DNA from 2 places in the Kribbella sp. NBC_01245 genome. Region 1 is predicted to be linked to the other one. Evidence: riboswitches for the same ligand, from Rfam matches in the RefSeq annotation. Region 1 holds a riboswitch; the other holds the start of a gene.
What was found. A riboswitch is a leader RNA that binds a small molecule or an ion and turns the genes downstream of it on or off. The one in region 1 is predicted to bind ZMP and ZTP.
Positions count from the first base shown of each region.

Region 2: linked by a shared signal. The riboswitch ahead of OG394_RS05710 (glycine hydroxymethyltransferase) and the one ahead of OG394_RS19665 (metallophosphoesterase family protein) in region 1 are both predicted to bind ZMP and ZTP.

Region 1 is NZ_CP108487.1:4,409,028-4,423,251, forward strand. Features, by position in the region: gene OG394_RS19600 (class E sortase) at 1-728, opposite strand, end outside; gene OG394_RS19605 (aldo/keto reductase) at 783-1,739, shown strand; gene OG394_RS19610 (cysteine desulfurase family protein) at 1,757-2,923, opposite strand; gene OG394_RS19615 (MFS transporter) at 2,920-4,149, opposite strand; gene OG394_RS19620 (MBL fold metallo-hydrolase) at 4,146-5,492, opposite strand; gene OG394_RS19625 (ArsR/SmtB family transcription factor) at 5,529-6,185, shown strand; gene OG394_RS19630 (rhodanese-like domain-containing protein) at 6,201-6,626, shown strand; gene OG394_RS19635 (hypothetical protein) at 6,634-7,398, opposite strand; gene OG394_RS19640 (ABC transporter ATP-binding protein) at 7,398-8,402, opposite strand; gene OG394_RS19645 (TetR/AcrR family transcriptional regulator) at 8,470-9,063, shown strand; gene OG394_RS19650 (serine hydrolase domain-containing protein) at 9,162-10,298, shown strand; gene OG394_RS19655 (hypothetical protein) at 10,354-11,307, shown strand; gene OG394_RS19660 (class I SAM-dependent methyltransferase) at 11,312-12,109, opposite strand; gene OG394_RS19665 (metallophosphoesterase family protein) at 12,224-13,108, opposite strand; ZMP/ZTP riboswitch at 13,129-13,205, opposite strand; gene OG394_RS19670 (SDR family oxidoreductase) at 13,252-14,013, opposite strand; gene OG394_RS19675 (sigma-70 family RNA polymerase sigma factor) at 14,104-14,224, shown strand, end outside.
Region 2 is NZ_CP108487.1:1,330,628-1,344,851, forward strand. Features, by position in the region: gene OG394_RS05695 (glycoside hydrolase family 9 protein) at 1-1,439, shown strand, start outside; gene OG394_RS05700 (hypothetical protein) at 1,530-2,228, shown strand; gene OG394_RS05705 (hypothetical protein) at 2,313-2,909, shown strand; gene OG394_RS05710 (glycine hydroxymethyltransferase) at 2,949-4,397, opposite strand; ZMP/ZTP riboswitch at 4,424-4,506, opposite strand; gene OG394_RS05715 (acyl-CoA dehydrogenase family protein) at 4,509-6,110, opposite strand; gene OG394_RS05720 (YhjD/YihY/BrkB family envelope integrity protein) at 6,189-7,322, shown strand; gene rsgA (ribosome small subunit-dependent GTPase A) at 7,474-8,532, shown strand; gene OG394_RS05730 (hypothetical protein) at 8,636-8,995, shown strand; gene OG394_RS05735 (hypothetical protein) at 9,036-9,611, shown strand; gene OG394_RS05740 (YcnI family copper-binding membrane protein) at 9,690-10,373, shown strand; gene OG394_RS05745 (copper resistance protein CopC) at 10,373-12,067, shown strand; gene OG394_RS05750 (hypothetical protein) at 12,143-12,289, shown strand; gene OG394_RS05755 (LCP family protein) at 12,273-13,883, opposite strand; tRNA gene OG394_RS05760 (tRNA-Val) at 14,054-14,125, opposite strand; tRNA gene OG394_RS05765 (tRNA-Cys) at 14,143-14,213, opposite strand.

The DNA.
Region 1 (14,224 bases):
ACGCCGACCTTGTCGATCCGGTGCTCGGGATTGTCGAACTCGTCTTTCCAGAAGTTCCCCGCCGCGTGGTCCTCGATCGTCGCGCAGGTGGACAGCGTGATCATCGCCTTCGTCGCCGTCCTCCCCGGGAACCCGGGCACCGGCGCCGACTGCCGCGCCAAATCCGCCGGCTTGCGGAACGAGATCCACATGGTCTGACTGATCACATAGTCGTACGTCGAACCGCCCGCCGTCACGTAGACGTGATCCCCATTCCGCAACGACGGCAACTCCCGGAACGGCCCACCCGCGCTCAACCGATGCGCCGTCACCAGGTAGTTCCCGATATCGCCCGCGCCGACTCCGCCCTTGGCCCCTTGCGGATTCGCGGCTATGCCCTTGCTCTGGATCTTCGTACCCGGCCCGTCATCCGCCGTCCCCTGGTACGGCGTAACCCGCAACCCCGCCACGCCAATTCGCGGAATCGCCATCACCGCGGGCGCGGTATTCGGCCTCGCCGCACTAGCCCGTCCATCCCCCGTCTTCTGCTTCGAGGGTTGACTCGAGGGCTGCTCCGGCGGTCGCGTCGTGGGCGTCTTGGGCGCGCCCGACGTGGCAGGCCGCGTCGTCGTCGTACCGGACTGTCCGCCAAGCGAGTCAGTCGTGTCGCTGCACCCCAGCAGCGCGGCAGCACCCACCACCGCGACCACCAAAAACGGCCCAACGCCCATGCCAAAGACTAGCTCCACATCCCAAAACCTCGTCGTCAGTTTTATGTCGGTGGTGGTGGTTACGGTTTCGGCATGGAGAGCGTGGAGTTGGGGCGAAGTGGGGTGCGGGTTACCCGGCTGGGGCTTGGGCTGGCCTCGATCGGCGGGTTGTTCTCACCCGTGCCGACCGAGCAGGCTGTCGCGACGATCGAGCGTGCTTGGGAGTTGGGCATTCGCCTGTTCGATACCGCGCCGGTCTACGGTTACGGCCGATCCGAGCATCGTGCTGGTGTTGCCCTAGGCAACAAATTTCGCGATGAGTTCGTGCTGTGCAGCAAGGTCGGGCGGTTGATCGAGCGCGACGGTCCCGACACCCAGGCGATCTGGGCCGATCCACCGCCCGGCTTCGGCCCACGCCTCGACTACTCCTTCGCCGGCGTGATGCGTTCGGTGGAGCAAAGCCTGGATCGGCTCGGCCTCGACCGCATCGACGTACTGCACATCCACGACCCCGATCTCGACTTCGAGCGGGCCTCGACCGAAGCCTTCAAAGCCCTTGCCCAGTTACGTTCCGAGGGCACGATCCGCGCGGTATCGCTCGGCGTCAACCATGCCGACGTCGCGGCCCGTTTCCTCCGCGTCCACGGCGCCGACGGTCCGGATATCGTCCTCCTCGCCGGCCGCTACACCCTGCTGGACCGGACTGGCGCCGACGAACTGCTTCCCCTCTGCGAGAGCCTCGGCGTCTCTGTCCTCGCCGCTGGCGTCTTCCAAAGCGGCGTGCTGCTTGATCCGACCCCCGGCGCCCCGCATGGCTATCGCGAAATCCCACCCGAGCTCAGCAACCGCATCACCGACCTACGCCGCCTCTGCGACCTGTACGACGTGCCGCTGCCGGCCGCCGCCATGCAGTTTCCCCTGACCCATCCAGCCATACCGGCCATCCTGGTCGGCGCCCGAACCCCAGCCGAGATCACCGAAACCAGCACCCTCCTAACGCACCCCATCCCACCCGACTTCTGGCACTCCCTCCCTTCCTGGGGCAGGTGAGGGCCTGGCCTGCTTGCTCAGGCAGAGGCTTGGAACTTGGTCAGGTAGGTGTCGGCCAGCAGGCGCGCCGCCTCCTTGGCCTCCTCCGGTGTGGTCCAGCGGCCGACGGTCAGCCGCAGAGCAGCGCTGGCGCGGTCATGAACGAGACCCATCGCGATGAGTACCGCAGAGGGAATGTCCAGGCCTTCATGGCAGGCGGAGCCGGTGGCGGCGGCGACATGCGGGGTCGCGGCGAGAAGAGCTTTACCGTCGGCTCCAGCGAGGCTGACGTTCAGCGTATTGGGGAGGCGGTCGACGGGATGTCCGTTGAGTTGGACAGCGCCGGGCAGGAGTCGGTCGAGTTCGCGATGGAGTGTGTCTCGGGTGGAGGCCAGTCGGTTGGCGCTGCTGGGTAGGTCCGTGGTGGCGATTGCTGCGGCGGCGCCGAGAGCGACGATGAGGGCCACGCTCTCGGTGCCGGCCCGCAGGCCTTGTTCCTGGCTTGCACCGTGGATGATCGGCACGATCGATGTGCCGGTGCGGACATAGAGGGCGCCGACGCCTTTGGGGGCGTACATCTTATGACCAACGACCGTCAGTAGGTCGACTCCGAGTTCGGTGACATCGAGTGGGGCTTTGCCTGCAACCTGGGCGGCGTCGGTGTGCATGAGTGCACCGTGGCGGTGGGCGATCGCAGCAAGCTCGGGTACGGGTTGCAGTGTTCCGGTCTCGCCATTGGCTGTCATGACCGACACCAGGACGGTGTTATCGGTAATGGCCGCCCGCAGGTCGGCGGGATCGACCCGACCGAACTCATCGACAGGCAACTGGGTGACGGTGAACCCTTCGGCGGTGAGGCTTCGGCACGCTTCCAGTACCGCGGGGTGCTCGGTGACCTGGGTGATGACCTGGTCACCGTGGTCGCGGGCAGCAAGTGCCGCGCCGCGGATGGCGAGCGTGTCGGCTTCGGAACCACCGCCGGTGAACACGATCTCGCCCGGTGTGGCGCCGATGAGATCGGCTACTTGACGGCGTGCTTCGGCGACGGCGGCGCGTGGTTTAGCGGCATAGGCGTGGCTGCTGGAGGGGTTGCCGAAGTGGTGGGTCAGGTAGGGCAACGCGGCGTCGATGACACGTGGGTCGATGGGTGTGGTGGCGTTGTGGTCGAGGTAGATCGGGCCATCGGTGAGGGCTGGATGGGTCATCGGTTACTCCTGGGGTGGGTTTCGTACATCCGGGCGGCCACGACCAGGCCGGAGACGGCCGTGAGTGCGGCGACTGTCCAGACGGCGGCGGGGATTCCCCACAGGTCGGCGACCACTCCGGCCAGGAGGGCGCCGACCGCGAAGCCGCCGTCGCGCCAGAGCCGGTACACACCGACGGATCGGGCGCGCCAGGTGGGATGCGCGACGTCGCCGATCGCCGCGAGCAGGGTCGGGTAAACCATCGCGGTCCCTAGCCCTAGCAACGTGACTGCGATGGCCCACGCCGTGAGGCTGGTGCCGAGAGCAACGAGTGCCAGTGCGATGGCCTGGACGAGCATCCCGGTCGTGATCAGCCACTTGCGGCCGACGCGGTCGGACAAGGTCCCGGTGACGAGCTGAGCCAAACCCCACACCGCGGGGTACAGCGCGCCGAGGAGCCCGATCCGGGCGACGCTCAAGCCGTGGCCGGCGAACAGGATCGGGAACAAACCCCACGCTAGGCCGTCATTGAGGTTGTTCACCAATCCTGCCTGCGATGCCGATGACAGCGCGGGCTCCTTGAAACTGGTCAGGGTGAAAACCCTGCCAGTACTGAGGCCGCCGTCCGCCGTGCCCGCCTCGTGGTGGGCGTGGCCGCGGGTCTCCTTGACCGCGAAGACGGACAGCCCGAGCCCCAGTGCGGCATAGGCCGCGCCGAGCAGGAACGGTGCCGGCCGGAGCCCATGGGCGCCGGCCAGGTAGCCGGTGGCCATCGCGGTGCCGGCGACTGCCAGGTACCCGGAGGCTTCGTTCAGGCCCATCGCCAGCCCTCGGCGGGCCGGGCCTACGAGATCGATCTTCATGATCACGGTCGTCGACCAGGTCAGCCCCTGGTTGATGCCGAGCAGGACATTGGCGGCGATCACCCAGCCCCAGTTCGGGGCCAAGATCAGCAGCAGCGGCACCGGCAGCCCGATCAGCCAACCGGCGACCAGGACGGGTTTGCGCCCAAAGCGATCCGACCAGGTGCCGGCGAAGAAGTTCGTTGCTGCTTTGACCGCACCGAAGGCGAGGATGAAGGTGAGGGCGCTGGTGTAGGCGTCCAGGTGGAAGGTCTGTTCGGCCAACAGCGGCAGCACAATCCGTTCCTGACCGAGCATGCCGCCGACCAGAGCATTGACCGCGACCAGCAGCACGAACTGGGCGAGATTGACCCGCAGTCCCAGGCGCGGGACCGCAGTTGTCATGCCAGTGCCTGACCGCTCGAGTCGGCCCAGTCGTGTGGCCCACCGTCGAGTACACCGGCCGGGGCTTGGCCGGCGCGTTCGAGAATGCTGGCCGCGGTCATGGCGCGTTCGCCGTGACCACACATCACCACGACCGGACCGGTGACGTCGACGGCCTGTGCGGGCAGGGCGCCAAGTTCGATGTGGCTCGCCCCGGGGATGTGCCCGCTGTGGAACTCGCTGTCCTGGCGCACGTCCAGCATCGCGGCCCCTGTCACTTGATCGGGCCTCAGCAGCGGTGTCGAGGTGGTCGGCCCTTGCCATGCCGCGAGACCGCCGGCGAGTTCACCGGCGGGCGGAGCGAAGCCGATCTTCACTGCCTGCCAGACCAGGTCGGCCAGGTCCTGCTCTGGGTTGCGGACCACGATGTACGGCGTGGCCGGATCGAGCAGCCATCCGAGCCACGACGCGAACTGCGCTCGCAGCGGGATCGACACAGCGCCAGGGATGTGGCCGGCGGCGAAGTCGCGCACTGGCCGCACGTCGACCAGTACTGCTCCGCCCGCCAGCAGGGATTCGATGCGTCGCTCGTCCATCCCCGGAACGATCGGGTCGGTCGCGATGGTGCGGCCGCGGCGGTTCAGCTCGGCCAGTCGCAGGAAGTACGGCGGGAAACTCCCTAGCCCGGCCAGCAACTGCGCTACGAAGGCGTCCTCATCTGGAGCGGCGAGCAACGCATTCGTCGCTTTCTCCCGGCCGATCGTGGTGACCCGCTCGCCGCCGGTCGGTGCAGAGCAGAACGATCCGGCCCCGTGAGTCGGCCACACCGGCGTCCGATCGGGCAGTTCGGCGAGCCGTCGCAGCGACCGGTACTGCGCCCGAGTCAGTTCCTCGGTCTGCTCGGCACCCGCCAGGTCGGTGCGGGCGGCACCGCCGACGATCAGTGACCCGCCGGTGAACACACCGAGCAGCGAGGAACCGTCAAGCAGCTGGAACGCCAAATGCTCCCCGGTGTGCCCGGGCGTCGCGAGTGCCCGCAACGTCAACCCACCTAGATCCACCTCGTCGCAGTCGGTCAGCCCGGTGTGGGCGAACTCCCGCCGGCCGGCGGCCGAGGCCAGCACCCGGGCGCCCTCGGTCGCGGCCAACTGCACTGCGCCGGACATGAAGTCCGCGTGCAGGTGCGTATCCGCCGCGAACGCCACCGTCAACCCATGCCGATCCGCCGTGGCACGCAGGGCTCGCAGGTCCAGGCACGGATCCACGGCGACCGCCCGGCCGTCGCCCAGATCAACGAGGTACGACGAGTTGCCCAGTCCGTCGTCCACGACCGGAATGATCATCTTGCTTGTTTCAACGGCCACTCCTACACTATTCCATGAATCTTTGGAGGACTGTCAATGGGTTATCTGGTGGCCAAGGCGGCACTGTTCGAGCAGTTCGCGCAGGTCGGCAAGGCGCTCGGCAGCGCCAAGCGCCTCGAGTTGCTTGATCTGCTGGCCCAGGGCGAGCGGTCGGTCGAAGTGCTCGCGGGCCGGGCCGGCCTGGGGCTGACCACCGCATCCAATCACCTGCAGTTGCTGCGGCAGGCCGGACTGGTGGTCACTCGCAAGGAAGGCACGAAGGTCTACTACCGGCTGGCCGGAACTGATGTGGCCGCGCTGTGGGCGCAGCTGCGCGACGTCGCCTCGGCGCATCTGGCGGAGGTGGACCGGTCCCGTCGCGCGTATCTGGGCGACGATGACGTTGCCGAGGTGACCCGAGACGAGTTGCTGCGTCGACTGGAAGCCGGTGAAATCACGGTCGTCGATGTCCGCCCCAGCGAGGAATACACCGCGGGCCATATCCCCGGCGCGGTGTCGATCCCCCTCGACGAGCTCGCCGACCGGCTGGCCGAACTCCCCGCCGGTACGACGATCGTGGCGTACTGCCGCGGCCCGTACTGCGTGATGGCCAACGAAGCCGTGCGCATTCTCACCGCCAAGGGGCTGTCCGCGGCGCGCCTGAACGACGGGATGCTCGAGTGGCGTCTGGCCGAACTCCCGGTCGCGAGTTGACGGCAGGGAGGCGTGGTGGGCATCGACGAGACTCTGAAGCGGGTGCGTTCGGGCTTACCGCGACTGCACCCCGCGGAGGCGTACGCAGCCAGCGATGACGAGGACACGTACATCGTCGACACGCGGCCTGAATTCCAGCGACGTGCAGCCGGGGAGATCGCCGGGGCAATCGTCATCGAACGGAATCACCTCGAGTGGCGCCTCGACCCCAGCTGCGATGCCCGGATCCCCGAAGCCATCAACGCGGACATCCGTTGGATCGTCCTGTGCGAGGGCGGCTACTCCTCAAGCCTCGCAGCCGATTCACTGCGCCAGATCGGCCTTCACCGCAGTACCGATGTCATCGGCGGCTTCAACGCCTGGCGAGCCGCAGGCCTGCCGATCACTCGACCCGACCCCGCCTCGCAACCCAGGTCCGGCGGCGAGGGCCCGGGCAGCTGAGCCGAGATTACGTGAGGTCTATCCGGGTGGTGTGCCACAGTCCGGTCACTGCAACGACGAGCCCGTAGACGGCCAGCACTACGCCGCCTTGCCAGGGTTGGAGGAAGTCCTGGTCGGTAAGGGTGATCTGGGTCAGGGCACTGGCCGACGGACCCGGCAGATACACGGTCCAGTCATGCAGGGCTGGGATGCGGGTGACGATCGGTTCGGCGACAAACAGGTAGACCAGTAGACCGACCACGGCGGCGACCTGGTCGCGCAGCATCGCACCCAGGCCCACGCCCAGTACGGCGAAAGCGGTGACCGCGGCGATGACACCGGCCAAGGTTGCGGGGATCCCGTTGCCGACAAGCGTCGGGTCGATATCGCGCGCGTTCAGCCACGGCCACGCGATCGCGGTGACGACGGCGATACAGGCCATGCCGTAGGCGGCGCCGACCAGGGCGTAGGTGATCAGCTTCGCGACCACCACGCGTGAGCGGTGGGGCGTGGTCAGGAAGGTCGTGGTGGCAGTGCGGTGACGGTACTCGGCGGTGATTCCGATCGCCGCCAAAACCGCGACGAGGGTCTGCGCTCCGCCGGCTGCCGTGCCGAACAGCAACCGCTGACCCGCTGCGGTCGCCAGGGGCGGAGCGAGGGTGTCGGGGTCGTCGTTGAAGGCGATGTTCAGGCTCGCGAACAGCGCGGTCAACGCCATGGTGGCCAGCAGCAGCCAGAGCCACAGCCGGGTGGACAGGAGTTTGGCGAACTCGCCGCGAACCAGCCGGATCATCAGAGTCCCACCTCCGAAGCGTTGCTGCCTGTCTGGTCCCGGCTGCCGGCGCCGGAGGTCAAGGTGAAGAACAGCCGTTCCAGGTCACCGTCTCGTTCGGCCAGCCACTGCAGTTCGACGCCCGCAGTGAACGCGGCACGCCCCACCGCCGCCGCGTCCAGGCCGCTGACCAGCAGCCGCCCGCTGTCGTCGTGGTCGACGCTTACGCCTTCGTGGTCGGCGAGTACGGCGCGAAGCGCGTCGGACCGACTGGCGCGGACCTCGACCACCACCCCTTGCGTGCCGGCCAGCCCTGCCACCGGCCCCTGGAAGCGCAGCTGGCCGCCGTCGATGATCACGACATGGTCAACCAGTTGCTGCATCTCGGTCAGGACATGGCTGGACACCAGCACCGTGCGCCCCTGGCCGGCCAGCTCACGCAGCAGTCGCCGCATCCACACGATCCCTTCGGGGTCCAACCCGTTAGCCGGCTCGTCGAGCACCAGCACCTGAGGGTCGCCCAGCATTGCGACGGCCAGCGCGAGCCGCTGCCGCATCCCTAGTGAGTAGCCGCCGATACGGCGACCGCCGGCCGCGGCCAGCCCGACCAGTTCGAGAACCTCTTCGGCTCGTTGCGGCGCAAGGCCGTTGACAGCGCAGTACACCTGCAGGTGAGCTCGACCAGTGCGGGCCGGATGGAAGCCCGAGGCATCGAGCGCGGCCCCGACCACAGTGGAGGGTTCGGGAATGTCGCGGTAGGTGAGGCCCGCGATGGTGGCGGCGCCCCGGTCGGGGCGGATCAGACCGAGCAGCATCCGCAGCGTAGTGGTCTTCCCAGCTCCGTTCGGTCCAAGGAAGCCGGTGACCGCGCCGGGCTCGACGCTGAACGTCAAGTCGTCGACCGCTCGCACGGCGCCGAACGACTTCGACAAGCCGCGCACCTCAATTCCCGCTGCGGTGCCCCGGCTTGGATGGCCTTCGCCTGCCCCGACCTCGGCGAGGCTAGGCGACAGCTGTCTGCTCATGGCGACTACGATGAACTGTTAACAGGCAAGTGTCAACACTGCTGTAAACAGTTCGAAGGGATGAACTATGACCAAGCCAGGCGAGGGCAAGCTGCTGAAGCGGCCCGAGCGGCGTCGCGCACTGATCCAAGCCGCGGCGCGCGCCTTCGCCCGAGGCGGCTACGCCGCTACCAACCTGGACGACGTCGCGACCGAAGCCGGCGTCAGCCGGGTGCTCATCTACCGGCATTTCGAGTCCAAGACCGAGCTGTACGAGGCCGTGCTGGCTGATGTCAGCGACCAACTGCGCACCGCCACCGGCCATCCGCACCACACAACCACGAACAGCCTCGAAGGGCTGGTCTTCGCAGCGCAGGACAACCCCGATGGGTTCCGTCTCTTCTTCCGCCAATCCGGCCAGGAACCGGAGTTCCGCCGGCACGCCGACGAACTGCGCGCGGCGATGAAAGCCACCGCTCAGCCGTATCTGGAGCAAGTCATCCACGACGAAGCCCGCCTGCGATGGGCATCCGACCTGATCCCGACCATTGCGGTCGAAGCTGTCATTGCCTGGCTCGACGCCGGGTGCCCGTCGCCAGAGACCGCCGCCGACACCATCACGCACATCATCGGCAGTGCGGTCACCGCTATCGCGTCACCTGCCGGCGACCAGCACAGCTAGTGTCCTGCGCCGGAGGACACTAGGGAGCAGCCGTGGTGAGGCCGCGCGGCTCGGCGGCGACCCGAAGGAGACCCGCTGCTGGTGGCAGCATGCGGCGTATGGGTGTTGGGATGGCGGGGTTGGCCGCAGGGGTGCGCGAGGCCGTGGCCGGGAGTCTTGGGGTGGGGACGGCGCCTGGGGCGGTGTTGGCGGTCAGCCGGGGTGGGGAGACGTGGGTGGAGGCGGTTGGGCGGGCGTCGGTTGGTGGGGCGCCGATGCCGGATGACGCGGTGATGCGGATCAGCTCGATGACGAAACCGCTGGTCGCCGTACTGACTTTGATGCTGGCTGAGGACGGCGTACTCGCGCTGGCCGATCCGGTCGAACGTTGGCTGCCCGAGTTGGCGGATCGCCAGGTGGTACGACGGCTCGACGGGCCTCTTACCGATACCGAGCCGGCCGGGCGGAGCATCACCGTCGAGGACTTGCTGACGATGCGGATGGGATTCGGTTTCGCGTTCGAGGTCGAGGGCTGTCCGGCCGCGGAGGCCGCCGCGGCGCGTGGGCTCGGGATGGGACCGCCGCTGCCTTCGGCCATCACGCATAGCCCGGACGAGTGGCTCGCGCGATTCGCCGAACTGCCGTTGATGGATCAGCCGGGACGGACTTGGCGGTACGACGTCGCGTTCGCCGTGTTGGGTGTGCTGCTGGCGCGTGCCGGGCAGGCGTCGTTGCCCGAGCTGATGCGGACTCGCGTCCTGGCGCCGCTTGGAATGACCAGCACCGGGTTCGTCGTACCGGATGACGCGCGGCTGGTTCCGTCGTACGTCTCGGACGGCGCGGGTGCACTGGTCCTGTTCGATCCGGTGGAGGGCAGCGAATGGCGCGAGCCGCCGGTGTTTCCGCATGCGGGTGGTGGGATGGTGTCGACGGCTGCGGATTACCTGCAGTTCGGCGAGTTCATGCTTGCCAGGGGCGCGGGGTTGCTCGGCGAGGAGTCGATCCGGGCGATGACGACCGATCAGTTGACGCCCGAGCAGCGCGCCGGCGGCCCGGCCGGGATCTTCCTCGATGGGGACGGCTGGGGGTACGGGGTGTCGGTGAACGCGAAGCGGTACGGCTGGGGCGGCGGCCTCGGCACCAGCTGGTACGCGTATCCCGAGCACGATCTCACCGCTGTACTGCTGACCCAGATGATGCCACCATCCGAGTCGGTGGCGACCGCTTTCTGGTCCACGATCGAGGCTGAGCTCTGAGCCGAATTGACCTGGTGGGGCTGGACACTGGACCTCGTTAGGGAGGTGGGGGCGGGTGTCAGACGAGATTCCGCGGGCGGAGCCGAAGGTCGAGGCGGTGTTCGCGCCTGGGCTGCCGACGACGGTGCGGAAGTTGTACGGGGACGATCCGGCCGATTTCACGCCTGCCGGTAGCCCCGCGCCGACGAAGCAGTCCGGCATCGAGGCCGAACGCGGCGTTCAGTCGGCCGCGTTCGGCTTCTTCGCGGTCGTGGCCGTCGGTCTCTGGTTTGCGTCGCGGTGGTTCTTCGAGCTGTTTCTGCCGCACGCGGTCGTGCTGGGTCTCTCGATCGTTATCGGCATCGCCGAGGGGCTGTTCCTGCTGTGTGCCTTCTTCGCGGTGAGCGACGAGACCGTGGGCCGGAAGGTCGCGCGCGAGCACCACGGGGAGTACCTGCTGCCGGAGGACTTCGACGGCGTGGCGCAGCCGTTGATGATTCGCGCCCAGGAGGCGGTCAAGGCCGTGCGGGCCGCCGCGGTGACCAAGGCGGGATTGCTGGACGACATCGAGCACGAGGTCGTACTGCCCGAACAACTCTGGGATATCGGCCTGCTCCTGCACCGGCAATCGGTCCTGCGCGAGCGGTTGCGGGAGGTGCGCGGCGGGGTCGATCACCCGTCGGTGTTCGCAGTGCTGCAACCGCAACGCGACGCCTTGGACCAGTCGGTCGCCGCCGCGGTCAACAAGGTCGAAGCGCTCGAGCGGTACGCCGCCAAGGTCCGCGACGCCGACGGTGCGTTGCTGGCGCAGGGCGTGATGCGGGAGGCGTTGCGGGATAGCGACAAGTACCTGGAGTTGCTGGCCGCGACTGGGACCGCCGCGGACACGAGTCTGATTGACGACCTCGGCGAGGACGCGTCGAAGGTGACGGACATGCTGACCCAGAGCATCGCCGAGGTACGCGACACCGGCCTCGAACTGGTCCGCCCCACCGACAGCATGCGACCGACCGACGAGGACCGGGCCTAGGGCTTTAGGCCTCAGGTGCGGCGGTGATGATGACGTAGTCGGCGGTCATCTGGAAGGCGAGTGGGTCTTCGTTGACCTCGTTGATGCGTTCGGTGATCAACGCCTCCAGGCCGGCCAGCTTGGCCTCGCCGTCGGGCAACGCGGACAGCGCCGCCGTACCCCCGATCGCCATCGGGTGGCGGCCCTGTTCGCTGGTGAACTCGTCGATCGAGGCCGCGGTGAAGATCAGCTTCGCCGGCGTCACCTCGCCTTTGAAGCCGTGCTCGGCGAAGACCGGGCCGAGATCGTCCGGGTGATGCCAGCGGAACCCCTGCTCCGGCTCGGGCCCGCCCAGGGCGGTTCGCATGTACTCGAAGATGGCGCCGTTGAACCGGTGCAGCGGACCGGTCGGCGTCCACGCGCTGAAGACGATCCGCCCGCCCGGCGCCGTCACGCGGACGCACTCGCGGATCGCGGCCGCCGGATCCGGCGCGAAGATCATCCCGAAGACGGAGATCACCGCATCCGCCGAACCATCCGCCATCGGCAACGCGGCCGCGTCACCCTTCACGAACCGCACCTGCTCGGCGAATCGATCGCGGACCCGCTCGGTACCGACGGCCAGCAACCGCTCGGCCGGGTCGACTCCGGTCACGACCGCACCACGCTCGGCGGCCGCGATGGACGCGTTGCCCGTGCCACAACCGACATCGACGACGACTTCACCGACCTCCAGCTCGGCGGCATCCACCACCGCCCCCGCGGCCGGCGCCAGCCTTGCCGCGGTCAACTCGTACTCCCCCAAGCCCCAGTCAAGCTCCATGCGACAACCCCCGATCAGCGTTCACCCTTGTAGCGGATACTCGCATCACATCACGCCACTCCAAACGGTCAAGCCGTTATGCCTTTCGAGGCGTTGGAGCGCTAGGGCAGGTGGTCACAAAGAGGCGGATTCATCTTCCACCACGGCACCGGTGAGCGAGTTCAGGAGATAGACCTGCGCGCCGGCTTCGGGGTCGCGGGCTTGCAGGGTGTGGAACATCGGCGAGGCCGGACCGCCCAAGTCGACGACGGTCGCGCCTGCGCCCTTGACCGCTCGATCCAGGCCAGGCAGGGCGGTGAGATCGATACGCGTTATTACGCCGGGGGTCGCCCAGACGGGTACGCCCTGGAGTAGGCCGGTCAGCTGCAGGTGGAAATGCCCGCACAGCACAACATGTACGTCGCTGCCGGCCACGGCCGCGCCGAGATCCGCCGGGTTTCGCAGGCCGACGGACTTCATGAATGGCGACGAATGGACCGCGATCGGCGGATGGTGCAGGACCACGATCGTCCCAGCCGGCGCTGGTTCGGCAAGGGTGGTGCGCAGCCATTCCAACTGGTCTTCGCCGACATGGCCGTGGACCGAGCCGGGGACGAGGCTATCCAAAGTGATCACCCGCAGTCCTGACACCTCACTGACCGCCGCGCGCACCTCGCTCGTCGCGTCGAGGAGGCGGCCGATGTCGGTGCCGTCCGGGCTCAGGTGGCCCGAGCCCAGGACCGAGGCGAATGGCTTACGGATGTCGTGGTTGCCGGTGGTGTAGACGTGCGGGATACCTCGCTCGGCAGCGAATCGGCCGACCCGGTCCAGCACACCGACGTACCCCTCGACACTGCCGTCGTCCGCGAGATCACCACTCACGACGACCAGGTCGATATCCGGGACAAAGCGAGCGTCGTACAGGATCCGATCCAGGGACGCGCCGGCATCGACGCCGTAGTTGTCGACGCCCGGCGCCGCCAGATGCGGATCGGACAAGTGCAGTACACGGTGGGTCATGACGGCTCCTCATCGGTGATGAGGAGCACCCAGGCGGTCGATGCTCCGACTTCCACTCCCCGGTGGTGATCCACCTGCGCCAGTCGTGTCAGGCAAAGGTACGACGGTCGCCGGGCCATCGCAGGTCAATTACCGGCGGCGGGTCAGTTCTGGCGGTCGGCGAGGAAGGACTCCCAGGTGTGGGCGCCCTTGGGTGCGTCGAGGGTGAGGTTGTCACCGGCGCGATACGCCTTGCCCGCCTTGCCGGGAATGCGGACCGGCAGCTTCGGGCGGTTGCGCTTGCCCTGGGCCGCGAGTACGCCCTGGACCAACTCGACCATTCCGTAAACCTTCGGCCCCGCGAGATCCGGAACCAGCCCGGCAGGTTCGCCTTGGACGAGTTCGACCAACCGGGCGGCCACGTCGCGGGAGTCGACCGGCTGGAGCCGCAACCCACCCGGCGCCGGCGTGACCGGCAGCTTCGCCATCTTCTCCACCATCGTGAAGGTCAACTCGTTGAACTGCGCGGCCCGCAGCGTCGTCCACGGCACACCGGATTCCGCAATGGCCTTTTCCGCGTCCAGCTTGGACTTCAGCCAGGCCAGCGGGACCCGGTCCGCACCGATGACCGAGATGTAGACGAGGTGCCGTACGCCGGCGCGCGCCGCGGCCTCGGCCAGATTGCGCGTCGCCACGTCGTCGCCCTTGGGGCCACCCGCGAGGTGCAGCACGATCTCGGCGCCGTCCACCGCGGCGTCGACGCCCTCGCCCTTGAGCAGATCGCCGGTGACGTACTCGATACCATCGCCGGACTGGTGGCTGCTCCGGCTCAGCAACCGCACCTTGAAGCCGGCGTCCAGCAGCAGGGGGGTGACCCGGCGGCCCAGCGTGCCAGTACCACCGGTGACCAGGATGGTTGACGTCATGGTGTCTCCAAAGTGTTGGGCCGGGGTCTCTCCCAGCCTTATCGGCAGGTTCTACAGCTATGACCCGCGCCCAGAGAAAAGTGTGACCGGATGGACGAGCAAGTGATGCTGACCACGCGTTTCGAGCAGAATCGCCCCCGCCTCCGGGCCATCGCCTACCGGATGCTCGGGTCGGCGAGTGAGGCCGACGACGCCGTCCAGGAGACCTGGC
Region 2 (14,224 bases), 3.1 Mb from region 1:
AGCGCGACGGGCTCAACGTCGTACCGGGGGATCTCGATCGGAAGCCGTCGCACCTGACGGACAAGGCCGCGCAGGTGTACGAGTTGCCGGTCTTCGCCGGGGATGACACGGACGTGACGGTTGGCGAGCTCAAGCCGATCGCCGGTCAGACCGCGGACGTCGAAGGCGGCTGGTTCGACGCGGGGGACTACCTCAAGTTCACGCACATCGCGGCGTACACGGACACGATGTTGTGGGCCTCTGCTCGCGACGCTCGGCACGCTGACGCCAAGGTGGTGCGCGAGGCGCGGCACGGGCTCGACTGGCTCGACAAGATGTGGGACGAGAAGACCCGCACGCTCTACATCCAGGTCGGCGTGGGCACCGGCAACACCGAGGGCACGTTCGTCGGCGATCACGACATCTGGCGCCTGCCCGAGGAGGACGACGCCGACAACGAGCCGGCACACCGCTTCCTGAAGAACCGGCCCGTCTTCCGTGCGGCGGCGCCCGGCGAGAAGATCAGCCCGAACATCGCGGGCCGCATGGCCGCCGCCTTCGCGATCGCGGCCCAGGTCGAGCCGGACCGGGTCAAGGCGCGCCGCCACCTCACCACCGCCGCCCAGATCTACGCGCAGGCGCAGACGACCGGTGTGACCCAGCTGATGACGTCGCTGCCGTTCGCGTTCTACCCCGAGAGCGCCTGGCGGGATGACCTCGAGTTGGGCGCGGCCGAGTTGGCGCTGGCCGGGAAGCGCCTCGGCGATCCCCGGTCGAAGGTCTGGCTGGGACAGGCCAGGCATTGGGCCGGGCAGTACCTCGCGCACGAGAAGGGCGACACCCTCAACCTGTACGACGTGAGCGCGCTCGCGCATGCCGACCTCACCCGCGCGATCCGGGCCCACGGTGGTACGGCCGCCTCGACGCGCGACCTGGTCGGCGATATCAAGGCCCAGCTCGACCGGGGTCTCGCCAAGGCGACCAAGGACCCGTTCCAGGCGGGTGCGGCGTACGACGAGTTCGACTCCGTGCCGCACGCCTTCGGCCTGTCCGCGACGAGCGACCTGTACCGCAAGGTCACGGGCGATCGCCGGTACGAGGCGTTCGGCACCCAGCAGCGCAACTGGTCGCTCGGCGCGAACGCCTGGGGTACGTCGTTCATGGTCGGCGTCGGTACGTCGTACGAGCGCTGCCCGCATCACCAGATCGCGAACATCCAGGGCAAAACCGCCGTCGGCGCGGTGGTCAACGGGCCGAACAGCGAGGGCCTGTTCGCGGATGGCCTCGGTGACAACCTGGATCGGATGAACCCGTGCCCTGCGGACGGCATCGACCGCAACGAACAGTTCACCGGCCGCGGCTCCCGCTATGTCGACGACGTCCGCTCGTGGCAGACGTCCGAACCCGCCGACGACTTCGCCGCCATCGCGGCGTACGCCTTGACGCTCGATGGGAAGTAATTCACGGATTGGTTGACTGATCAGTGGGTAAGGTCCAGGACTGCTCCGGCCAACCGGTCGGGGCAGTCCTGTCTGATGTGGGGGAACAGCATGCGCTGGAAGTCCTTGTTCGTCGTCGCCGGCCTGGTGGGTAGCGCTCTCGTGGTCAGCGCGCCGATGGCCCAGGCCGCAACGACGAACGCCGCTGCACCAGCCGCCGGGCGTTGCAGCCTCGTCCCACCGACCCGCCTAGTCATCTCGGCGCCGTACCGCGCGGTCACTCTTCGCGTCGGATCCGACTGCGTCGCCGGAGGTTGGGACAACGCCGGCTGGACCAGCTATCACCCGACCAGGGGAGTGCAGGAGGTCGCCTACTTCTTCCGCACGTCGACCACCATGGTCATGGATCTCTACGACTACGCGGACCTCGGCCGCTGGACGTGGCGCCCGAACGGCGCCTACGACACCAACAACCTCCCGATGACCCAGAACAGCCCGTACAGCGACGTCAAGGTCGGCTCCTGGGCCGGCCTGACCGCCTCCCGCAGCGGCTCAAAGGTCACCTTGAACGTATCCGCCGCCCGCTACGCCACCAGCCTCAACAAGTTCATCCCCTACACCGCCGCCATCGGCCAACTCCAGTACAAGGCCCCCGGCGCCACCACCTGGATCGCCCTCAAGTCGGTCAAAACCACCTCAACCGGCAAATACACCTACGCCTACACCTCAGCCGCCGCCCGCGACTACCGCGTCTACTTCCCAGCCACCGGCCTCATCTGGAACGCCGCCAGCACCACCATCCGCAAGTAGCCCCCCGCACATCACGAAGGCGTCGGTTCGGGACCACTGGTCTCGGACCGACGCCCTTTCTACCAACAGTAGATGTAACGCTGCGTGGTCGATTCCGATGTAGCGGGCAGGGTTGGGGAACGGGTGGTCATCTCGACGCCATATCGAGCCATCACCCTCCGCCTAGACAGCAACTGCGCGGCTGCGGGTACGTCGTATGCGGCCTGGGACGCCTACCACGCGACCGGAGGCTGGCAGCACATTGCGATCTTCGACAACACGTCGTCGGACGTTTGGGATCTGTACGACTGGGAGCAGCTGGGGCGCTGGACGTGGCGTCCTGGTGGCGCCTGGGACCACAGCTACAACGATGTGTGGCAGAACCAGCCGTACAGCGACATCAAGATCGGCTCGTGGGCCGGCGTGACGCCGACGCGGTCGGGCGCGAAGGTGACGCTCAACGTGTCAGCGGCGCGGTATGCGGTCAGCCTCAGGAAGTTCGTCCCGTCCGCGGCGGCTGTTGGGCAGTTGCAGTACAAGGCGCCCGGCGCGACCAAGTGGATCGCGCTCAAGTCGGTCAAGACCAGCTCGACCGGCAAGTACACCTACGCCTACACGTCGACGGCAATTCGCGACTACCGCGTGTACTTCCCGGCGACCAACGTGATCTGGAATGCCGCCAGCGCGACTGTCCGCAAATAGAGAACGGCCCGGGATCAGCCGGGCCGTTCCACTAATGCGTCAGTTGAGGTCGAGGCCCGGGTAGAGCGGGTGGACGTCGAGCAACTCGGAGGCGGCGGCGCGGGTCTTGTCGGCGACGCCGTCGGCCAGGACGTACTTGGCCTTTGACGGTGCGCCCGCGGCGGTGTTGGTCGGGGTCGTCGCGGACAGGACGTCCACGATGAGCTCGGCCACGCGGTCGAAGTCGTCCGCGCCGAAGCCGCGCGAGGTCAGCGCGGGCGTGCCGATCCGGACGCCCGAGGTGTACCAGGCGCCGTTCGGGTCACGCGGTACGGCGTTGCGGTTGGTGACGATGCCCGCGTCGAGCAGGGCCGACTCGGCCTGCCGACCGGTGATGCCGTACGACGAGACGTCCAGCAGCACGAGGTGGTTCTCGGTGCCATCGGTGACGATCTTCGTGCCGCGCTTCATCAGGCCCTCGGCGAGCGAGACGGCGTTGTCCGCGACGTTCTGCGCGTACGTCTGGAAGGACGGCTGCTTCGCCTCGGCGAGCGCGACGGCCTTGGCCGCCATCACGTGGCTGAGCGGACCGCCGAGCACCATCGGGCAACCACGGTCCACCGCGTCGGCGTACTCCGGCTGGCAGAGCACCATGCCGCCACGCGGGCCGCGCAGCGACTTGTGCGTGGTCGTGGTGGTGACGTGGGCGTGCGGTACCGGGTCGAAGTCGCCGGTGAAGACCTTGCCTGCGACCAGACCGGCGAAGTGCGCCATGTCGACCATCAAGGTGGCGCCGACCTCGTCCGCGATCTCGCGCATCTTGGCGAAGTCGACCTTGCGCGGGTAGGCCGAGTAGCCCGCCATCAGGATCAGCGGCTTGAACTCGCGGGCCAGCCGGGCGACCTCGTCGTAGTCGAGCAGACCCGTCTCGGTGTCCGTGCCGTACGACGTCTGGTGGAACATCTTGCCGGAGATGTTCGGGCGGAACCCGTGGGTGAGGTGACCACCCGCGTCGAGCGACATGCCGAGCATCTTCTGGTCGCCGAGCGCCTTGCGCAGCTTGGCCCAGTCCTCGTCGGACAGGTCGTTCACGTGCTTCGCGCCGGCCTCGGCCAGGGCCGGGGACTCGATCCGCTGAGCCAGGATCGCCCAGAAGGCGACCAGGTTCGCGTCGATGCCGGAGTGCGGCTGGACGTACGCGTGCGGGGCGCCGAACAGGTCCTTCGCGTGGTCTGCGGCGAGCTGCTCGATGGTGTCGACGTTCTGGCAGCCGGCGTAGAAGCGGTGGCCGACGGTGCCCTCGGCGTACTTGTCCGAGAACCAGTTGCCCATCGTCAGCAGCACGGCCGGGGAGGCGTAGTTCTCACTGGCGATCAGCTTGAGCGAGGCCCGCTGATCGGCCAGCTCGGAGCGGATGGCGCCGGCCACGGTGGGTTCGACCGCGCCGATCACCTCCAGCGCGTTCTTGTAGGCCGCGGATGCGGCGGAGGCGTCGAACGATTGCGTCATTGCTCGTCTCCAGAAGTGTGTGCATGGCGTGGCACCCAGGCGCGCGGTGCCGACAGGTTCTCGCTCCCCGGTGGTCGATCCCACCCAAGCGCCAGTCGCGACGGACCGAGCCTAGTGGACCAGTACCCGGTCGACGATGCCGGGCAGCTCTACTGATGGTGACAACGTCCCGAACACGCCAGACCAGTCGCCGCCGAGCCTTGAAGCGATAAACGCGTCAGCAATCTCAGGCGGCGCGTGTCGGGCCAGTAGCGAGGCCTGCAGGACTACAGCCATCCGTGCCGCCAGTACGCGCGCACGCCCTTCGATACCGTCCAGGTCGGCCAGCATCGTCAGTACGTCGGTGATAGCCCGGTCCAAGTGGCTGCTGTACCCCTTGGCCGTCCCAACCTCCGTGAGCCAGGCATCGAGCGATTCGGGCCGCTGTAAAGCTCTCAACACGTCTAGCGCGTTGACGTTGCCCGAGCCTTCCCAGATCGAGTTGAGCGGGGACTCGCGGAACAGCAACGGCATACCCGACTCCTCGACGTACCCGTTGCCGCCCAGACACTCGAGCGCCTCGGCCACCATCATCGGGGTCCGCTTACACACCCAGAACTTGGCCAGCGGCAGCGCGATCCGCCGGAACGCCGCGTCGGCCTCACCGGCGTCGACCGCGGCCGCGAGGCGCATCGCCAGCATCGTCGCGGCGGCCGACTCGAGGGAGAGGTCGGCCAGTACGTTCCGCATCACGGGCTTGTCGCGCAGCAGGCCACCGAAGGCGCTGCGATGGGTCGCGTGCCAGGTCGCCTCGACCAGGGCCCGGCGCATCAACCCGGCCGAACCGAGCACGCAGTCCAGCCGGGTGGCCGCGACCATCTCGATGATCGTGCGAACGCCCGCGCCTTCGTCGCCGAGGCGGTGCCCGACAGTGCCGTGGAACTCGACTTCGCTGGACGCGTTCGACCGGTTGCCGAGCTTGTCCTTCAACCGCTGCAACGCGAAGACGTTCCGTGAACCGTCTTCAAGGACGCGAGGTACGACGAAACAGCTCAAGCCACCCGGCGCCTGCGCGAGTACGAGGAAGACGTCCACCTGCGGCGCCGAGCAGAACCACTTGTGCCCGGTCAACCGGTACGAGTCGCCAACCGGTTTGGCCTCGGTCAGGTTGGCCCGGACATCCGAACCACCCTGCTTCTCCGTCATCCCCATCCCCGCGAGCGCCCCCGGCCCGGAACCACCCGGGTTGTACGACGGAGCGGCCAGGCGGGGAACCCAGTGCTCCGCAAGCGCCTTGTCCGCACGGAGGGCCGGCACCGCGGCGTACGTCATGGAGATCGGACAACCGTGTCCCGGCTCGACCTGTCCCCAGACGAAGAACCCGGCCGCGCGACGCAGATGGGCCGACGGGTGATCCGACAACCAGGGCGCGGCCTGCAACCCGAAACCGACGGCCTTGTCCATCAGCCAATGCCAGGACGGGTGGAAGTCGACGCGGTCCACGCGGTTCCCGTACCGGTCGTGCGTGCGCAATACCGGGGGATTCTGGTTGGCGGGCAACGCCTGGTCGAGCGCCTCGCGACTGCCCGCGAGGGCGCCGATACTCGTGAGCTTGGCGTCGTTCGCGAGGTCGCCGTACGGCGTGAGGGCATCGCGCAGGGACGCGTCGGCCGTGAAGAAGTTCACGCCGTCCAGCGGGGGAGGCTGGTTGGTTACCGCAAATGGGTCCGCCATGTCAGTACGGTAAGCGGTATGGCACGCGTGGGGTCTGAGACCTCTGTCTCACTGGTCTGGATCCGACGGATACTCGGAGTGACCTGGAAACTGCTCACCCAGACCGTCGGCACCTGTCTGCGCTATCGCGTGACGGGTCTGGCGGCGGAAGCGGCGTTCTTCGCGATCCTGTCGCTGCCGCCGCTGATCTTCGGTCTGGCCGGGTCGATCGGTTTCATCGTCTCGCGGTTCTTCGACGCGGCCACGATCGACCAGATCAAGCTCGAGATCGCCGAACTGGCCGCCCGCGCGCTGACCGACGACTCGGTTCAGGCCGTCATCGTGCCGACGCTGGACGACGTGCTGGCCGGTGGCCGGCCGGACGTAATCTCGATCGGTTTCCTGCTGGCCCTGTGGTCCGGCAGTCGAGCGCTGAACGTCTTCGTCGACACCATCACGATCATGTACGGCATGGGCGGCAAGCGGGGCATCGTCCGGACCCGAGCGCTGTCGTTCAGCCTGTACTGCGTCGCGCTGCTGATCGGCGTGATCGTGCTGCCGCTGGTGCTGGCCGGTCCCGAGGCGGTCGCCGACGTGCTGCCGGCGCGAGTCGAATTCCTGAACCAGCTGTACTGGCCTGTCGTCACGGTGCTGTCCGCGGGCTTCCTGAACACGCTCTACCACTTGTCCGTGCCTGTGCGTACACCTTGGGTGTCCGATCTGCCGGGGGCGTTCCTGGCGTTGTCACTCTGGATCCTTGGCAGCTTCCTGCTGCGCTGGACCCTGCAGTCGACCGTCGGTGGTACGTCGATCTACGGGCCGTTGGCCGCACCGATCGCCGTACTGCTGTGGCTCTACCTGACGGCCATCGCGGTGCTCATCGGCGCCGCCCTGAACGCGGTGATCGACCGGATGTGGCCGGACAAGGCGCGCAAACCCGCCAAGGCCTCCCGGAAGCGCGCCGAGCCTGAGATGAAGGCCGAGCCGGAACCGGTGCACGCGCACGCTCAAGACCTGGACGACGTCGATGAGGTGGTGGCGGAATCGCCGGAGCAGCGGCAGCGGCCGGAGGTGAAGGTGGCCGAGGCGGTCGAGTCGCTGACGTCCGACAAACCCGTCGTTCCCGGGCCGCCGGACCCCGAACCTGTGACTGAGGTTGCGGGTAAACCTGAGGTCGAGAGTGAGCCCGTCGGAAAACCCGGTGCGCCCGCGAAAGCCGACGACGTACGCTGACCGTGTCGCGACAAGCCGCCCCGAGACCCGGGCGCGGTTCTGAACCCGGAAGGAGTGAGCGATGACCCAGCACCTGGCCATCGAGGCCGCTCCTGTTCCGTCCGGCCGCTGAGCTGATCCGCCGCCGGACCTCTTGAAAGGTTCGTCGCAGATGTCTGCAACGCTGACCGCTCTCGGCCTCGACGGCCCGACGGCGGAGTACTTCGAAACACTCGACTTGATCCCGGGCCGCGTCGCCCGGGTCGACAAGGGCCTGAGCACGGTTCTCACCGCGGACGGCCCGGTGCGGGCCTCCTGGTCCGGCGACATCCTGGCGGCGATCGCGCTCGACGCGGAGGCCACTCCGTGCACCGGTGACTGGGTCGCGTTGCGGCTCTGGCCGGATGAGCGCATCACGGTCGAGGCCGTCGCCCCACGCCGTACCAGGATCATCCGGGCCGAGGCGGGCAAGACCTCCCGCGGCCAGGTCCTCGCCTCGAACGTGGACGTGGTCGCCATCGTGGTCGGCCTCGAACCCGAACCCAACATCGGCCGCATCGAGCGATTCCTCGCCCTGGCGTGGGAGAGCGGCGCGCATCCCGTCGTGATCCTGACGAAGGCCGACCTGGTCAACGACGCCGAGGATGTCGCGGAGGACGTCGCGACGGCCGCGCCCGGCGCCGACGTACTCGTCTGCAGCGTGACCACCGGCGAAGGGGTTTCTCGCGTTGCTGAGCTCCTGGCCGGCAACCAGACGCTCGCGCTCCTCGGCGTCAGCGGCGCCGGCAAATCGTCCTTGGTGAACGCCCTTGCCGGTGCCGAGGTGCTCTCGGTCCAGGCGATCCGTGATGACGGCAAAGGCCGTCATACGTCCGTACGACGTGAGCTCATCCCGATGCCCGGAGGTGGTGTCGTCATCGACACCCCAGGGCTGCGAACCGTTGGCCTGCAGGAATCGGGCGACGGAATGGCCTCGGCCTTTCCGGATGTGGCCGCGCTGATCGACGGCTGCCGCTTCAAGGATTGCTCCCACCAGAACGAGCCGGGTTGCGCCGTACTGGCCGCGCTGGACGACGGCACGCTGCCGTATCGGCGGTACGAGAGCTGGGTGAAGTTGCAGAAGGAGGCGGCCTGGATGGCGCGGCGCAACGACCTGCGGATGCGGTCGGCGGTCAAGAAGGAATGGGCCGCCCGGACGAAGGCGCACAAGCGGGATATCAAGCCACGCTGAGATGCCGGGTTTCCACCTGCGAACGCCTCGCAGGTAGAACTGTCGGAGCGATGTGATTAGGTGGCTCCGCCTCGGTAGATCGGGGCGGAGAGGAGTTCGTGTCTTGTCCAAAGCCAGTTTTGGGCTGGCGGCTTTGCTGCTGGTCGTGTCGGCTTGCTCTGGCCCCAAGCCCGCTGATGAGCATGCCGGTCATCCCGCGGGTGCGATGGTCGACGTCAAGATCGAGTCCGGCAAGACGGTGCCGAGTGGTGCGGTGGTGAAGGTCTCGAAGGACGAGCAGATCACTGTGAACATCACCAGTGACATCGACGACGAGATCCACGTGCACTCGACTCCGGATCACTCGTTCCAGATATCGGCGGGGCAGAAGCTCGAGGAAACCTTCAGCTTCGGCGCCACTGGGACCTATGAGATGGAGTCTCACCGGCTGAAGAAGTTGATCGTCAAGTTCGAGGTGCGCTGAGGCCCGCAAAGGCTTTAGCGGGATTGGATAAAGTTCAGTCGTGAATTCGCCCGGCGCCGGCGCATTGCGGTCGATGCGCGCAGCCTTTGTGGCCATGCTCACTGTGGGCATTGCCGCGGGCAGTCACGTGCTGGGCGGGGGAGCGGCTCCCCATCCGCTGACGCTGCTGATCCTGAGCGTGCTGGCGATGATCCCGGTTCACCTGCTGAGCGGCCGGCGGCTTGGCTTCGGCCTGCTGCTGGTGCTGCTGGGCGGTGGGCAGTTCGCGATCCACCACCTGCTGATGGCGGTGGCCTCGATGCCGCCTGGCGGGCATCCCCACGAGCTGGCGCATCAGGTTGTGGCGGCGCCGAGTGACGGTCCGGGCATGCTCCTGGCCCATGTGATCGCCACGCTGCTGACCAGTCTGCTGCTCGCTCACGGCGATGCCCTGCTCTGGGCGCTGTGGACTCTGCTGCGGCCGTTGCTGGTCGTGGCTTTCGGCGTTGTCGTCGCCATGCCGAGGCTGTTGCCTGCGGCATCCATCCCGCGTCCGCTGCTTCTGCTGGCGGGGCCGCGGCCGGATCGCCCGCGCGGACCGCCTGAGCGGCTCCGGACCCCATCCCTCACCTGGTAGGCCTTTTGAGCTGACCAGGTGCTCGGTGGTGTGTCCATGGACCCACTCATCCGTTCTCCGCTCAGAGAAAGCTCTTCCATGTTGAATTCCGCTCTGCGTCGTACCGCTGCCATTGGTTGTGTGGCCGGCGGCCTGCTGCTCTTCGGTGCCGGTACGGCGTCCGCCCACGTCGGCGTCAAGCCGAGCACCACGGCCGCGGGTGCCTACAGCGTGCTGACGTTCGCCGTACCGCACGGCTGCGACGGCTCGGGCACCACCAAGGTGTCGATCAAGATCCCTGAGCAGTTCGCGTCCGTCACCCCGACGGTAAACCCGAACTGGCAGGTCCAGAAGGTGATGACGAAGCTCGCTACCCCGATCAAGGACAGCCACGGCAACGAGGTGACCGAGCGGGTCGGCGAGGTCGTCTACACCGCGAAGACCCCGCTGCCCGACGGCTACCGCGACACGTTCGAGATCCAGGCCAAGCTGCCGGAGAAGGTCGGCGAGTCGCTGGTCTTCCCGACCGTGCAGACCTGCGAGAAGGGCGAGACCGCCTGGGTCGAGGTGCCCAAGGACGGCAAGTCCGCGGATGACCTCGAGGCGCCTGCTCCGACCGTCGTCGTGACCGCTGCTGAAGAGGAGCCGGTTGCTGTGAAGCCCGTAGCTGCCACCACGTCTTCGTCGGACGGGGTGCCCGCGGTCACTTGGGTGGCGCTCGCGATCGGCGTGGCCGGCCTGGCGGCAGGCGGCGCCGCGCTGGTGCGCACTCGTAAGTCCTGATGCTGGAGCATTGCTCCCAGCGGGCGCGGTGGACCGGGTTCACCTGGTTCACCGCGCCCGCGGGGCTCCTCCTCGCGCTCTTCTTTCTCGGCCTGACGGCGGCGCCGGCGTCGGCGCACGCCACCCTGCTCAGCACCGATCCGAAGAACGACGCGGTGCTGGCGAAGGCGCCGACGGCGGTCACGCTGACGTTCGACGAGGCGGTGGTGGTCTGGCCGACCTCGATCAGCATCTTCGATCCGGCGGGCGAGCGGTTGGAGGTGGGCGTCAAGGGCATCGACAAACGAGCCGTCGCGACCCTCCCGGCGAACCTCGGCCAAGGTACGTACACCGTCACCTGGCGGGTCATCTCGGCCGACGATCATCCCGTCTCGGGCGGTTTCGCTTTCACCATCGGCAAGCGGACGACGCCGGTCGCGGCAGACCTCGACAACGAGCCGACGCGCAGCCTGAACGTCGTCCGCCTCGCCGCGACGGCCCTCGGCTATCTCGGGGTGCTCGGCTCGATTGGTCTGGCGGTCTTCGAGCTGTTCCTGCTGGACGCGACGGCCGGTGCGATGGCAGGTCTTCGCCGCCGGCTGCGCTGGACCGGGCGTGGGCTGATCGCCCTTGCGGCGTTGGGCTTCTTCGCCTCGATACCGCTGACCACGGCATGGCAACAGGCCGGAAGTCTCGCCAGTCTGGGCGATGGCGCGATCTGGTCTGACGGGTTCAGCTCCGACCTGCTCACGAGCGCCGTACTGGCTGTGGCGGGTCTGCTCGTGGTGGCCCTGCTCGTCGGGCGGCCGTACGTCGTACTCGCGCGTGTGGGGGTGGCCGTTGGGGCCTTGGTGGCTCTGGTCTCGTTGCCGTGGACGGGGCATACCCGGACTTATGGGCCGACTTGGCTTGTGGTCGCGTCGGACCTCATCCACGTTTCGGCTGGAGCGATCTGGGCGGGCGGGATCATCGGGTTGGCGTTGACGTTGGCCAAGTCGTCCGAGGCATCACCTCGGCGGGCGGCGTCGACCGCGGCCCGGTTCTCGGCCGTCGCGGCTTGGGCGGTGCTGGCTGTCGCGATCTCCGGCACGGTGATGGCTTGGCGCATTCTCGGGTCGATCCCGGGGCTGTGGGAGACGTCGTACGGCAAGGCGTTGCTGGTCAAGCTCGGCGTCGCGCTGGTGATCGTTGGGATAGCGGCGTGGAACCGGTATGGCTTGGTGCCGAAGGTGCTGCGAGAGCCGCGCGACAATGACGCACGCGGCCTGCTGCGGTCCGCCGTACGGGCTGAAGCGGCTTGTTTCGTCGTACTGCTGGCGGTGACCGGCGTGCTCGTCACGCAGCCGCCTCGCGAAGAGGCCGCGGCGTCGGGTCCAGGGGAGCAGGTGAGCCGGGCGCGGGGGATCGAGGCGCGGCTCGGGACGAACCTGGTGCGGATGCGGATCTCGCCGATCACGACCGGGTCGAACTACGTGCAGCTCTATTTGCGCGATGCCGCCGGGAAGGCGCTGGAGCCGTTGAGCGCGCCGTCCGTGCGATTCACCCAGGCCGAGGAGGGGATCGGGCCGCTCAGTGCGCCGATGACCCGGGTTGGGCCGGGGCAGTACGAGGGTCGCGTCGCTCTGCCGGTCTCGGGGGATTGGGCGATCCAGATCACGGCCCGGACCTCGAAGTACGAGTCGCCCTCGGCCGAGCTGGCGGTGCATATCTACTGAGATCGGGCCGTTTACTCAGTGATGATCGCTACTTACACTGAGTGAACGGCCCGCCCTCATCGCAAGGAGGCGCCTATGGTGCCCGAGCACATCGCGGGATTGCCGATCGAGGAAATCCTGCTTGCCGTGGGCCTCGCGATCGCGCCGATGCTGGCCTATCTCGGCTGGGAGATCTGCTCACGGTTCCAGCGGTTGCGCCGGAGACTCACCGGTCAGGACTGACCGGGTCGTACTCACAGGCGCTCTTCAGGTCCTGCTGACCGTTCTCGTCGATCTTGCCTGGCTTCGACGGAGTGGTCGGCTTCTTCGTCGGGGTGCCGGTTGTCGGACCGGTCGACGTTGACGGCTTGCTGGGCGCTGTCTTGGGCTTCAGCGCCTTCGCGACCACGGCACGCAGGCCGTCGTAATCCGGGTGCGGGTAGGCGAACTTGAGCGCCTTGCCGTCCAGCGGCACGGCCGCGACCTTGGCCCCCTTGACCTTCAGCCCGAGCTTGATGAACTCGGGCAGCAGGTTCTGCGGGATGTCCGTGCGGATCAGGTCTTTGCCGGCAGCGGCGAGCTTCTGATAGCTCAACACCAGGTTGGCCGGGTTGGCCTTCGCCGCGATGGCGTTGATGGCGCACCGCTGGCGCGCGCTGCGGGCGTCGTCCGGGTTGGGGATCTGGTAGCGACCGCGGGCATACCAGAGGGCCTCTAGACCCATCAGGTGCTTGTTCGGCCCGGGCTGGAGGTAGTAGTTCGGCGGGCGTTTGGCGTCGTCACTACCGCCGACTGGAATCGGGTAGTTGATGTTGACGGTGATACCGCCCAGAGCGTCGACGATCGACGTGAAGCCCTTGAGGTTGATCTGCGCGTAGTAGTCGATCTCGAGCCCGACAGCCTCGCCCACGGACACCTTGAGGATGTCGGCGCCCTCGTTGTCGGACTGGCCCAGAATGCCCGGGTACTTGTCGGGGATGTTCTGGTACATCGCGTCGAGCATCCACTCGAGCCGCTCCTGCAGGCTGATGCCGTCCTTGCCGAAGCCGTCCGGGTACTTCTCGTGCAGCGGCGAGTCCTCGGGGAAGGGCATGAACATCAGCTTGCGGGGCAGCGAGATGAGCGCGGTGGCGCCGGTCTTCGTATCGATACTGGCCACGATGACCGTGTCGGTCCGCACGCCCTTGCGGCCCGGACCGTCGTCGGCGCCGAGCAGCAGGATGTTCAGCCGCGGCTTGCCGGCCCACGGGTCGTTCTCGTTCGCGACCTCTTTACGGGTGGCGCTCTTGCCGTCGGCGAACACCTTGTTGAGCAGGTCCCGCTGGACCATCGCGGTCTCGGCGGCCAGAGCCATCGGCGCGGTGATGGCGAAGCAGAGCAATCCGACCAGAGCCGCGCCCAGTGCCCTGCTACCGGTGCTGCCGCCCTGGGGGCGCAACATCCGGTGACTCGTGATGATCACGGCCACCCAGCCGACGACCAGCAAGACCATCCCGACGGTGACGAGCAGCAGCTGCGTCGGGTTGACGGCGAGCTCGAGCACGTCACTGCCCTTGATGACGACATAGCCGCCGGCGATGACGCCAAGGAACAGAGTGAAACCGAGCACGGTGGCGCCGAGGCGGCGACGGCCGGCCATCAGGTAACCGGAGCCGGGCAGCAGCGCGCTGACCAGGGTCAGGCCGAGCGCCTTCGCGGTCGATCGACCGTCCTCGGCCCTACGGCTGCTCGGCTCGGCTCTACGGCCGGTTGGCTCGGCTTTGCGGACGCGGCGGCCTTTGGGCGCGGCGCGGCGGGCACGGCCCCGCGTGGGCGTGGGTTCATGATGGCTTGCCATCTGCGCCTCAACTGCTCCGTTCTCGAGCTGCCGGAACTGCGGAGCGGTACTGCCCGCACTTGGCTAAGACGCTACCGAGCGCGGAAAGGTTTACCCGATCCAGACCTGCCGTGGGCCGGAAACGCAGAGACCACGCCGCGTGATGCGTCGTGGTCCCTGTGTAACCGATGTGGGCGATACTGGGATCGAACCAGTGACCTCTTCCGTGTCAGGGAAGCGCGCTACCGCTGCGCCAATCGCCCGGGTCTGTTGAGGGTCGAGGTGGAGACGGGATTCGAACCCGTGTACACGGCTTTGCAGGCCGTTGCCTCGCCTCTCGGCCACTCCACCAAAAGAGGCGT